One region of the Bacillus coreaensis genome, then DNA from elsewhere that is predicted to be linked to it. Evidence: riboswitches for the same ligand, from Rfam matches in the RefSeq annotation. Region 1 holds a riboswitch; the other holds the start of a gene.
The links. A riboswitch is a leader RNA that binds a small molecule or an ion and turns the genes downstream of it on or off. The one in region 1 is predicted to bind FMN.

Region 1 (6,290 bases):
ACAACAAATTCATTCATTAGCATTTCAGGTGAGATATAAATAAACTTATACGTATGCAAACGACCAAATACACTACCTCTCTCCTCACGTTCTAGAAAAGAATTGATCGCTACCACTCGTTTTTCACCACGTGCCATCATCTGTTCAACTTGGTCCTGCATCAATGAAAGCAACGGGGTAACCACTATCACAACACCTTCCATAAGATAAGCGGGTAGTTGATAACAAAGTGACTTACCAGTTCCAGTTGGAAGCATTGCAAGGACATTCTTTCCTTGTAATAATTCTTCAATAATCTCTTTTTGACCTATTTTAAATTGATCGTATCCAAAATGTGTTTTTAATTCATTCTCTAACATCATAGTAGGTCACCAAATTTCGCAATCACTAATCGAATTTGGAAATAATCTACATCTATTATTTCTCGTATTTTCCTCAACTGCTTTGACGATGCTTTTTGAATCGCCTCTTTTATCCTTTCCTGAAGTGGCTCTTCAACAAATCGGTCAATATTAAACCCATTAACGAAAAGGGCAATCTCAACTATATGATCTTGAATCGTACTTTCTTTTAGTTTTCTTATTCGGCCAATCTCTACAATTCCTTTTCCTCTCTGTATTAATTCGAATGTTTTTTTTGCAGAAACTGTTAGTTGATGAAGCTTATCTGTAACTGCCATTCTAGCTAATAACGGAAAGGCTGTAGGGGTTTCCTCGATTGACCTCATTAAATAATGAAGCAAGGCTTGAAATTGAAATCGATAGCTGTTCTCTTCAATCCCAAGCATTTCTATCGTTTGCATTTCCGTTAACCCTATTGATTGAAATCCCGAAAATCTTGCAACTAATACGCTTGGGTCAACCTCTAGCTCTGAAGACTCCAATAATGACTGTAATTCCTTAAGCAACTGATGAGGAAAGTCTTTGCTGTTTCCTACCGATGTTGCAAATAAATGCTTAATCCAATTTTGAGTATCTTTATTTTTCTGAACTGGTATATAGCTTGTTTGTTTATTAACTTGATTAGAGCATACTTGGACGAGCAAAGATAATCTTTCCCAAAACTGCATGCAATTGTGATATTTTCCTCCTTGCAAATTTTTCAAGAATGGATACATTGAATACAATTTATTGATCAAAAGTTGTCCACTTTCGCTAACGACAATCTGCTGATCGCTAGAAATATACATAAGTTCATGTTTTATTAATTTGCTTATAATGCTGTCATATTGTTCTCTTGTTAAATGATGCGCTGTATGAAAAAAGGAATCTAATTGAAAAAGATGTGAGTCCTGTATGGTTTGAGATGATTTTTTACCATTTAATAAATGAAACACGCTTGAGCTGCTTCTTTCTCTACCCAGTTTTGATAAACAATAGAGAACGACCTGTTCAAGAATATTTATCAATTCACTTCACCTTCGCTACGTAGGTTTTTTTGTATTTTTATGTCTATTATTGTAGCATGAAATGAGTCGCATTTAATGAATAAAAAATGCCATAAATGGTCAAACCCTTATATGATAAGCATTCTCAATACTTTTTCTATTGAAATGTTGACCATTCAGTTTTACAATAAGATATGAGGGATGCATTCCTAATGCATTTGGGAATGATAAAATATACTTGTTTAATTTTTGGGAGGTATTTTACATGGCAAAATACACAATTGTAGACAAAGAAACTTGCATTGCATGTGGTGCTTGCGGAGCAGCTGCACCTGACATTTACGATTACGATGATGAAGGCATTGCATTTGTTACTCTTGACGATAACCAAGGTATCGTTGAAATTCCAGACGTACTATTAGACGATATGATGGATGCGTTCGAAGGCTGCCCAACAGATTCTATTAAAGTAGCTGATGAAGCATTTGATGGAGACGCTCTTAAATTCGAATAGTAAATAAGTAAAAGCAACGGCTTTGCCGTTGCTTTTTTATGACTATGCTGCTCTGCTTTGCACTTTTTGTTTGTTCATCCATGTTCCCATTCTTGCAAACAGAAGCATAAAAATAACTGATATTAATATACCCTTAACGAGGTTAAAAGGAAGTATGGCCGTAACAATCATTTGCCTTGTTTCTTCGCCAGACATAGCAGGCGTATTTAAAAAGAATGTATAAGCAGGCAAAATAATGTAATAGTTAAGCACACTCATAAGAACTGCCATAGATATGGTACCTACTACTAAGCCAAATGTCATACCTTTTGAAGATTTCACTTTTTGATAAATATAGTATGTTGGCAAAATAAACAGAATACCAGCAACAAAATTTGCAACATGGCCAACAGGAACTCCAGTTGCACTTCCTGTTAAAAAGTAATCAAGTACATTCTTTAGAAGCTCAATCAATATTCCAGCAACTGGTCCGAGTATTAGAGCACCAATCAAAGCTGGCACATCACTAAAATCCACCATTAAAAACTGTGGAAAAGGTGGAAGCGGAAAATTAAGAAGCATTAATACATATGAGATGCTACTTAACATTCCAATCATTACAAGTGTTCTTACGTTGAATCTTTTCATTTCCCTCTCTCCTTTTTTAGGATCCATCTCACCTAAAGAAGAAAGGTTCAGCATCACGTACCTCATTAACAAATAAACCTCAAGCGAGTCGCTTGAGGGAGATGTTTTAGAGGTCACGCTTAATAAACGTTCAAAACTCTCATTTTTAAACGTCTGCAGAACCTCCATCTTCTCCCATCCAGACTATACTGTCGGCTTTGGAATCTCACCAAATCCTGCCCAAAAATCAGGCTCGCGGGCTTAGAGTTTACACTCATTACCGCCGGTCGGGAATTACACCCTGCCCCGAAGATAGACCAATATTATATTTTCTACATAATTATAGCTGAATTCTTACTTTTTGTGAAGAAGTTTGCATTCTGAATGAATTATTTTTTGTCCTTCTAATGTATTTGTGTTAAATTATTAAAGTATATGTACATACGATATTGATTAATTTAAAAGGAGATAATCATGGAAAAAGTTCTTATTTTTGGTCATAAAAATCCTGATACAGACACAATTTGCTCAGCAATCGCTTATGCTGAATTAAAAAAAGCTCTTGGTATGGATGTGGAAGCGGTTCGATTAGGGGAAGTAAGTGGAGAAACACAATTTGCCCTTGATACGTTCAAAGCAGAAGCTCCTAGACTCGTTGAAACAGTTGCTGGTGAAGTAAACAGCGTTATCCTAGTTGACCACAACGAAAGGCAACAAAGTGTAAGTGATATTGAACAAGTTCGTGTTCTAGAAGTAATTGACCATCACCGTATTGCAAATTTCGAAACGAGCGATCCGCTTTACTACCGCTGTGAGCCAGTTGGTTGTACGGCAACTATTCTTAATAAGCTTTATAAAGAAAATAATGTTCAAATTCGTCCAGAGATTGCTGGTCTTATGCTTTCTGCAATTATCTCTGATTCATTATTATTCAAGTCTCCTACATGTACGGCTGAGGATGTAGCTGCAGCAAAAGAATTAGCTGAACTTGCTGGTGTTGATGCAGAGAGCTATGGATTGGACATGCTTAAGGCTGGCGCAGATTTAAGCGACAAATCCATTCAGCAGCTTGTATCCCTTGACGCAAAAGAATTCCAAATGGGAGCAAGTAAAGTAGAAATTGCCCAAGTGAATGCAGTAGATATTAACGATGTATACTCAAGACAAACTGAACTAGAAGAAACGTTATCAAACATCATTTCAGAAAAAGGTCTAGACCTTTTCTTATTTGTTGTAACAGATATCTTAACAAATGATTCAACAGCTCTTGCATTAGGAAATGCACGATCAGCCGTTGAAGAAGCATACGGTGTAACATTAGAAAATAACAAAGCCTTGTTAAAAGGTGTTGTATCACGTAAAAAACAAATCGTACCCGTTCTTACAGATCTATTCAATTCAAAAATGTAGGATGATTAGCGCAAACTTTAGAAGTTTGCGCTTTTTGTTAAAAAATATAACAAAATCGTGACTTTAAATCATTAAAGCGTTTACATCGCTCGATCTGAATGCTTGAGTCCATTGACAGATAAATGTTCGTTTTGTAAAATAATCAGAAAATTGATAATTGGGTAGGTGTTTTGAATGTTTCAAATTCTAGTAGCCGATGCAATAAATGAGGAAGGACTATCTCCCTTATTAGATTTTAATGAAGGAACTTTAATTCAGAAAAAAATTAATGATCCAGAAGTAGATTTAGAAAAAATTGATGCGCTTCTAGTTCGAAGTGCAACAACTGTTACAGAAGAACTGCTCAAAAAAATGCCTCAATTAAAAATTATTGCACGTGCTGGTGTTGGTGTCGACAACATCGACGTGAATGCTGCTACGAAACGAGGAATCATCGTCGTCAATGCTCCAGATGGAAATACCATTTCTACAGCTGAGCATACTTTTGCCATGATGGCCTCCTTAATGAGAAATATTCCACAAGCCCATCAATCGGTTAAAAATCTTGAGTGGAAACGAAATGCATTTATCGGAACTGAACTATATGGAAAAACTCTTGGTATCGTTGGTATGGGTCGAATTGGTTCTGAATTAGCTAAAAGAGCAAAAGTGTTCGGAATGAATGTAAAAGTTTACGATCCTTTCTTAACCAAAGAACGTGCTATAAAGCAAGGTGTTTCTCACGGTAGTTTGGATGAAGTATTGGCAGAAGCAGATATTATTACTGTTCACACTCCATTAACACCAGAAACTAAAGGACTTATTAACGAAGAAACATTAAGTAAAACGAAAAAAGGTGTATACTTCCTTAATTGTGCACGTGGGGGAATTATCGATGAACAAGCTTTGGCGAAGTTCGTTGGCAATGGTCATGTAGCAGGAGCTGCAATCGATGTATTTGAAGTAGAACCGCCTGGAGAACATCCATTGTTTAAGTTTGATAATGTGATCGTCACACCGCATCTAGGTGCGTCTACAAAGGAAGCTCAGCTTAATGTTGCTACACAGGTGGCTAAAGAAGTTCGTATGTATTTTGAAGGCAAACCGGTGTTAAACTCTATTAACCTACCAGCAATGTCTAAAGATATTTTTGAAAAGATAAAACCTTTCCACCAGTTATCTAAGCAAATAGGAACTATTTTGTCACAGTGCATGAAACAAGGAGTAAACGAAATCTCTATTACTTACTCTGGCACAGTAACTGACCTTGAAACATCTTACTTAACAAAAGCGGTCCTTTCTGGATTCTTTAAAAATAGAATAGACGTGAACGTCAATGAAGTAAATGCGTTACTAGCTGCCAAAGAAAGAGGAATTACCGTTGGTGAGAAAATATCAACGAATACTTATGGATATGCAAATAGCATCACTGTCACAGCTAAAACAGAAAACCATCAGTTTACGGTAAGAGGTACTTTCATTGACCATTATGGACCAAGAATTGTGTACTTAAATGACTTTGTTATCGACTTCCTACCTGAAGGCAATATGCTTTATATTCAGCATATGGACCGCCCAGGTGTCGTTGGTAGAGTGGGTAAAATCCTAGGTGATCAAGAGGTAAATATTGCAACCATGCAAGTCGGTAGAAAGCAAGCTGGGGGAGAAGCGATCATGGTTCTATCATTTGATAAGCCATTAAACGATCACCAGATCGCTACTCTAGCAGCGGTTGATGATATCGTATCGATTAATCGAATCAATCTATAAAAAAAGATCGGAGGTATATTCCTCCGATCTTTTTCTTATCCTAGTGGATGTATTTTACGTTCTCCTTTTGAGAACGTCATGATTTCTTTATATCCAACCTCTTTTGCAAGCACCAACGCCTGATCATAATCAGCACCAACATGCTCTGGAAAATGAGCATCAGATGACAATACGATTGGTATCTTTTTATCGAAACACATCTGCAATAATCGTTTGTCAGGATACAATTGACCAATGGGCTTACGTAAACCCGCTGTGCTAATTTCTACACAAGTTTTCGAATTCGCTAGTGCTGTTGTAGCCTTATCATATTGCTCTAGTAAAAACTCTTCTTCCTTCGGTATGTATTTAAAGATTTTTACTAAGTCCAAATGACCCACAATATCAAATAGATTTGACTCCGCTAATGTAACGACCTGTTGAAAGTAATTTCGATAGACTTCATGCAGATCACGCTTTTCCCATTCATGAATATATTCCTTTAAATCAATTCCAAAGTCATCTACCCAATGAATCGAACCAATTACATAATCGAAATCATAGCTTTTAATAAAAGCTTCCATTTCCGCATGTTTTCCAGGAGTGTAGTCCATTTCGATTGACATTTTTACATCAATCTCATGA
Region 2 (6,290 bases), on a different contig from region 1:
TTCTACTCAGGCTCATCGTCCACCTTTCTTTAAGAATATATGCCTCTATTTTAATATGGAAAGAGGAGAAAGACTATTAAGTTTGTTCGCCTTTATTTACAAATTGAGCACAGTTTATCACTAATTTAGGTAACCGAAAGAAAATACTAGAAACATCTGGGAAACTAGACTATGATTAGAAAAATAAAGCTCATAGGAGGTTCAACACAATGACATTAAAAAAGGTAATGACAATCGCTGGTTCTGACACAAGCGGAGGCGCTGGCATTCAAGCGGATTTAAAAACATTCCAGGAGCTTGGCGTGTATGGAATGACCGCTCTAACAACGATTGTAACGATGGATCCGAAAAATCATTGGCATCACCATGTGTTTCCCATTGCGATTGAAACGCTAGAAGCACAGCTTGAAACGATTCTTTCTGTAGGAATCGATGCGATGAAGACAGGCATGTTAGGAACGGTGGAAATCATTGAGCTAGCTGCTAAGGTAATTGATGAGAACCAGCTTCAAACCGTCGTTATTGATCCAGTTATGGTATGTAAAGGGGAAGACGAAGTATTGCAGCCAGAGACGACCGATGCTCTTCGTGAAATCCTTGTACCACGTGCAACAGTTGTCACTCCAAATCTATTTGAAGCCAGTCAGCTTGCACAAACCGCTCCTCTTCGTACGATTGAAGATATGAAGCAAGCAGCGGTAAAAATTCATGCACTTGGTGCCAAGTATGTATTAATTAAGGGTGGAAGTAAGCTACATCACGAAAAAGCAGTCGATCTTCTGTTTGATGGGGAGGAATTTACTTTACTAGAAAGTGAAAAAATTGATACCACTTATATTCATGGTGCAGGCTGCACTTACTCTTCAGCTATTACAGCCGAGCTTGCAAAAGGAAAATCGGTGAAGGAAGCTGTTGCTACAGCAAAGGACTTCATTACAGCGGCAATCGCACATGGATTTAAGTTAAATGAGTATGTTGGACCAACAATGCACGGTGCGTACCGTACTTTTGGTGCAAAAGTGAATGCATAATAAAGAGAGCCGCTGGAGTAGATTCCAGCGGCTTTTCTCCTTTAGATGTCTAGCTCCATTGCCCAGCAACTAGTGTACTTCCGCTTTTCTTTATTCAAACATTCGACCTAAATTCGCCATTTCAATCGCTGAAACTGCTGATTCCCAGCCTTTGTTTCCAGCCTTTGTTCCTGCTCTTTCAATCGCTTGTTCAATTGTATTGGTTGTTAACACACCGAAAATAACGGGAACGCCTGTGTTTAGTGTGGTTGCCTGTACGCCTTTTGCTGCTTCATTACATACAAAATCAAAATGTGGAGTGGCTCCACGAATAACCGTTCCTAATGTGATTACCGCATCATATTTCTTGCTTTGGGCCATTTTTTGGGCAATTAATGGAATTTCAAATGCACCTGGTACCCAAGCCACATCTACATCTTCGTCAGCTACACCGTGTCTTTTCAGAGCATCTTGTGCTCCGCTAAGTAATTTGCTTGTAATAAACTCATTGAAACGACCTACAACGATTCCAACCTTTAACCCACTGCCAACTAAATTTCCTTCAAAGCTTCTTCCCATCATTAATTCCTCCTAGAAGTGTAGTAAATGTCCTAATTTACTTTGTTTTGTTTTTAAATACTTTTCGTTCTCTTCTCGTGATTGCATTTGGATCGGCACACGATCAACAATTTCCAAACCATACCCCTTTAATCCTTTCATTTTTCGAGGATTGTTCGTTAACAGTCGAATTTGGCTAATCCCTAAGTCTTTTAAAATTTGAGCGCCAATCCCGTACTCTCGTAAATCGGCCCCAAAGCCAAGCTTCTCATTCGCTTCAACCGTATCGTAGCCTTCCTCTTGAAGCTTGTACGCTCTTAGCTTGTTCAAAAGTCCAAGTCCGCGACCTTCTTGACGTAAATACAGTAACACTCCTGTACCTTCTTGCTCAATTTGGCTTAAAGCCGAATGTAGCTGAGGACCACAGTCGCAACGATACGAACCGAACACATCACCTGTTAAGCATTCAGAGTGAACGCGAACTAGAATTGGTTTGCTAGAGTCAATCGTTCCTTTTACTAAAGCGACATGCTCTTTGCCATCAATGACATTGGAATATCCCACAGCTCGGAATTGGCCAAATTCAGTTGGAAGTTCAATTTCCACTTCTCTTTGAATTAAGCGATCTTCGCGATTACGATACTCAATTAAATCTTTAATCGTAATCATTTTGACATTCAGCTTATTGGCAATCTCTTTTAACTGCGGTACACGTGCCATGCTGCCATCTTCATTCATGATTTCACAAATAACCCCTGCTGGTTTTGCGCCTGATAGTATGGCCAAGTCAACAGCTGCCTCCGTATGACCTGCACGCTTCAGTACCCCGCCTTTTTTCGCTATTAGCGGAAAAATATGACCTGGACGTTTAAAATCAGCCGCTTTTGATTCTGGATTGAGCATTTCTAAAATCGTATCCGAACGCTCAAAGGCGGATATCCCTGTCGTAGAGTTTTTATGATCAATACTTACAGTAAAGGCTGTCCCATGCGGATCCGTGTTTCTAGCAACCATCGGCATGAGCTCGAGCTTCTGAGCTAACTCCTCTTCGATTGGAACACAAATCAGCCCTCTACCATGTGTGGCCATTAAATTGATGACCTCAGGGGTTGTTTTTTCCGCTAACGAAATGAAATCTCCTTCGTTTTCTCGGTCTTCATCGTCACAAACGATGATGACTTTTCCATTCTTTAAGTCTTCCAATGCTTCTTCAATCGAATTAAACATATCTTTTCCTCCTTATTTAAACCCATTATCCTCTAGAAATTGAGCCGAAAGAGAAGAACTCTTTTGAATGGTTTGAGTTGCTTGTTTGGATAAAAAGTGTGAAATGTACTTACTAATCATATCGCACTCAATATTCACGATATCCCCAGCCCCTTTTCGCCCGATAATCGTTTCCGATAACGTGTGTGGAATCAATGAAAGAAGGAAACTCGTTTCTGACACACCAAAAACCGTTAAACTAGTTCCGTCCACTGTAACAGACCCTTTTTCGATTATATAGTGTAAAAGGTCACTCGATACTTCTATCTCGTAATACACAGCATTGGCAACCTCTCTCTTTTCTTTAATCACTCCGAGACCATCCACATGCCCCGACACGAAGTGACCACCAAACCGTCCGCCAGCTGCCATCGCCCTTTCCAGGTTCACATGGGACCCTGGTTCCACATCTCGCAAGCTGGTCGCCTTAATTGTCTCCGGCATCACATCTACTGTGAATGCGTTAGACGTGAAAGAAGTGACCGTTAAACAAACTCCATTCACGGCGATACTGTCGCCAAGCTTTACATCCGTGAGAATATGATTGGCCTCAATCGTTAGCACCGAAGATTGCCCTGTATTCTTTGTATTGGTTACCAGTCCAATTTCCTCAATAATCCCTGTAAACATTTTTCTTGCCTCCTTCCTTAGTCAAGCTACTTATGTCGCTCATTTTACCTTTTCCTACTTGTAGCATTTCCGAAAATCTCGGGATTCTCTCGTGTAAGACCATATCCATTGCTTATGACTGATGGAGACCGAATTTTCATCCATAAGGTCATAAACAAGCTTTTATGACCTAAAGCATTCCCTTTTTAAAAGCGCACATGTCATAAACCATAGTTTATGACCTTTTAACCTGAATCTTCAAATGGCAACAAGTCATAACCACTCTTTTATGACCTTTTGCCTCAAATATTCCTTCATGATGGAGTCATAAACAAAAACAAAACCCCGCACCAATTAAGGAACGGGGTCAGAAAAAAGCCAATGTCAAATAAAGGTCTAAAAATGGGTACACTTCACCCATACACATAAACCAAAATTTTTTTCCTTCTCCCATCCAGACTTTAACTGTCGGCTCTGGAGTTTCACCAGATCCACCGTTTGAATGAACACTCAAACGGGTCACGGACTAAGAAGCTCTTGCTTCATCACCGCCGGTTGGGAATTGCACCCGACCCCGAAGGAATACTATTTAAATTGCTCTCATTATACCCTAAACATTCCGCAAATGAAAAGCTAAAACTCTTACAGACACAATATTGTTTTAAAATCAACCAATCCTACTTTTCGCTTTTCCAGCACGTTTTTAGTAATATATAGATTATTATATGTGTTAAAGAAGTGAAGGAGGAAATAAGATGGAGCTTGTCATAGTGGAAGAAGTTCAAAAAGAGCTAAACCGTCTTGCGAACCAAGATGTGTATATACATTTAGAAACGACAAATGGAGCGTATGCGACTCATAATGATGAATCCTTTTTTTCCTCAGGGGCATTTATTCGCAATGCACTGGTGAAATACGAGATTGGTCAAATCAAAGGAAATGGTCCTTATCGCATTGGCTTGAAGCTGAATATTGGCTGGGTTTATGCAGAAGGAATTACTCATTTTGAAGTAGATGATCAAAATAGATTATTAATGGCTGGACACGATTATCAAGGAAAACTAGCAGTTGCTTTCCAAATCAGTCCAACACCATTTGAGTAGAGAGGAGCCATCATGGAAAAAGAACGTCAAATTTTAGTCATTTTCCCTCATCCTGACGACGAGGCATTTGGTGTTTCAGGCACCCTTGCTTTGCATATTCAAAACGGGACACCTGTCACATATGCTTGCTTAACACTTGGTGAAATGGGGCGCAATTTAGGGAATCCACCGTTTGCAACAAGAGAATCGCTCCCGCATATTCGTAAAGTGGAACTTCAAAATGCAGCCAAATCGATTGGAATCCAAGATTTACGCATGCTTGGATATCGCGATAAAACGGTAGAGTTTGAGGATCCTGAAAAACTGGCCGATCATATGGGGGAAATCATTGCCGATGTGAACCCGTCCTTAATCATCACGTTTTACCCAGGATATTCCGTACACCCTGACCACGATGCAACGGGTGCTGCAGTTGTAAACGCGGTCGGTCGATTAGCTCCAGAAAAAAGACCCAAGCTGCACTGTGTCGCTTTTTCTAAAAACTCGTTGGAGGAGCTTGGAGCACCGGACATCGTAAATGATGTTACTGCAGTATCTGATCAGAAAATTGCCACGATCCAGGCTCATGCGTCACAAACGCAATTAATGATTCAAAATATGGCTGAAAAGCTTAAAGCAAATGATCCCGACATGATTGCTTGGGTTAATAACGAACGTTTTTGGACGTATAAATTTTAAAAACAATGCCCACAGGATTTCTAGCCTGTGGGCACTTTCTTTATCTGTAAACTTCTTCCGCCTCAAGTACTTCTTTTAACTTCTGTAACTGTCCGCCATCTTCATTTTTAATAATTTTGACTAGCTGTTTTTTCGTAAGGAAGCTTAAAAATCCCCCTGTTTTCACTTCGGCCACCATCTCTACCTGGGTACCTTCCTCAATGGCCGAAAATGTATAGTGATAAAGGATTTCTACTCCATTTGAAGTGCTTTTTGAAGTAAAGGCCGTTGGTCGATTGAACATGGTTATATGAACTTCCGCTTGTATACGTCTTCTTCTGACTAGCCTTGTTTCTAAGAATCGGCTTCCATGTCCAACTGGTCATTAGACAATTTCTCCATATCCGTCACAAACGGCAATAGAGTTGTGGCATTTTCTAGGTTTGATAGATAACTAAATACTTCTTCGATCGGTCGGTGAATGATCTCACTTACTCGAAAATCAGCCATTTATAATCACCTCGGGACGATTGTTTGTCCTTATTATACTAAAATACCGTAAAATATCTGTCGAAAATATTCACAAAATCTCCCTTTTCATTTGAAAAAGTTTCGCTTATGATTGTAGTGAGTGATTACTCACTTTTATTTTAAGGAGGGATTCACATGAATCCAATTGTCCAAATTGAACAGGTGACAAAGCACTTTGGAAAGCAAGAAGTATTAAAAGGAATTAGTTTAAATATTAACGAGGGAGAAATTTTCGGATTACTTGGTCCATCCGGCGCGGGAAAAACCACCCTCGTGAAGCAGCTTGTGGGCCTTGAGCTCCCTTCAACTGGGAAAAACAAAGTATTTAGCGTCGTGATGCCTTCACTTGAAATCATTTCAAAAATCGGTTATATGGCTCAGTCGGATGCCTTGTACGGAGAACTAACGGCAAGAGAAAATCTTCAATTCTTTGCTTCTTTATACGGAATAAATGGAGCCCGTCAAAAGGAAAGAATTCAAGCTTGTATGGAGATTGTTCAGCTAACTGACCATATCAATAAACCAGTTTCCAATTACTCAGGAGGAATGAAGCGCC

Region 2: linked by a shared signal. The riboswitch ahead of ribE (riboflavin synthase) and the one ahead of ACQ5H4_RS00335 (ECF transporter S component) in region 1 are both predicted to bind FMN.

Annotation. Positions count from the first base shown of each region.
Region 1 covers NZ_JBOCCY010000001.1:55,493-61,782, reverse strand. Annotated here, with positions in the region: gene ACQ5H4_RS00350 (RecQ family ATP-dependent DNA helicase) at 1-362, opposite strand, end outside; gene ACQ5H4_RS00345 (YpbB family protein) at 359-1,408, opposite strand; gene ACQ5H4_RS00340 (ferredoxin) at 1,653-1,901, shown strand; gene ACQ5H4_RS00335 (ECF transporter S component) at 1,944-2,528, opposite strand; FMN riboswitch at 2,691-2,825, opposite strand; gene ACQ5H4_RS00330 (manganese-dependent inorganic pyrophosphatase) at 2,982-3,917, shown strand; gene serA (phosphoglycerate dehydrogenase) at 4,092-5,666, shown strand; gene ACQ5H4_RS00320 (histidinol-phosphatase) at 5,702-6,290, opposite strand, start outside.
Region 2 covers NZ_JBOCCY010000004.1:64,291-70,580, reverse strand. Annotated here, with positions in the region: gene mobA (molybdenum cofactor guanylyltransferase) at 1-16, opposite strand, end outside; gene pdxK (pyridoxine/pyridoxal/pyridoxamine kinase) at 210-1,031, shown strand; gene ribH (6,7-dimethyl-8-ribityllumazine synthase) at 1,122-1,589, opposite strand; gene ACQ5H4_RS08035 (bifunctional 3,4-dihydroxy-2-butanone-4-phosphate synthase/GTP cyclohydrolase II) at 1,602-2,795, opposite strand; gene ribE (riboflavin synthase) at 2,808-3,464, opposite strand; FMN riboswitch at 3,882-4,029, opposite strand; gene ACQ5H4_RS08025 (YojF family protein) at 4,199-4,546, shown strand; gene bshB2 (bacillithiol biosynthesis deacetylase BshB2) at 4,559-5,224, shown strand; gene ACQ5H4_RS08015 (SRPBCC family protein) at 5,265-5,507, opposite strand; gene ACQ5H4_RS08010 (hypothetical protein) at 5,558-5,713, opposite strand; gene ACQ5H4_RS08005 (ABC transporter ATP-binding protein) at 5,870-6,290, shown strand, end outside.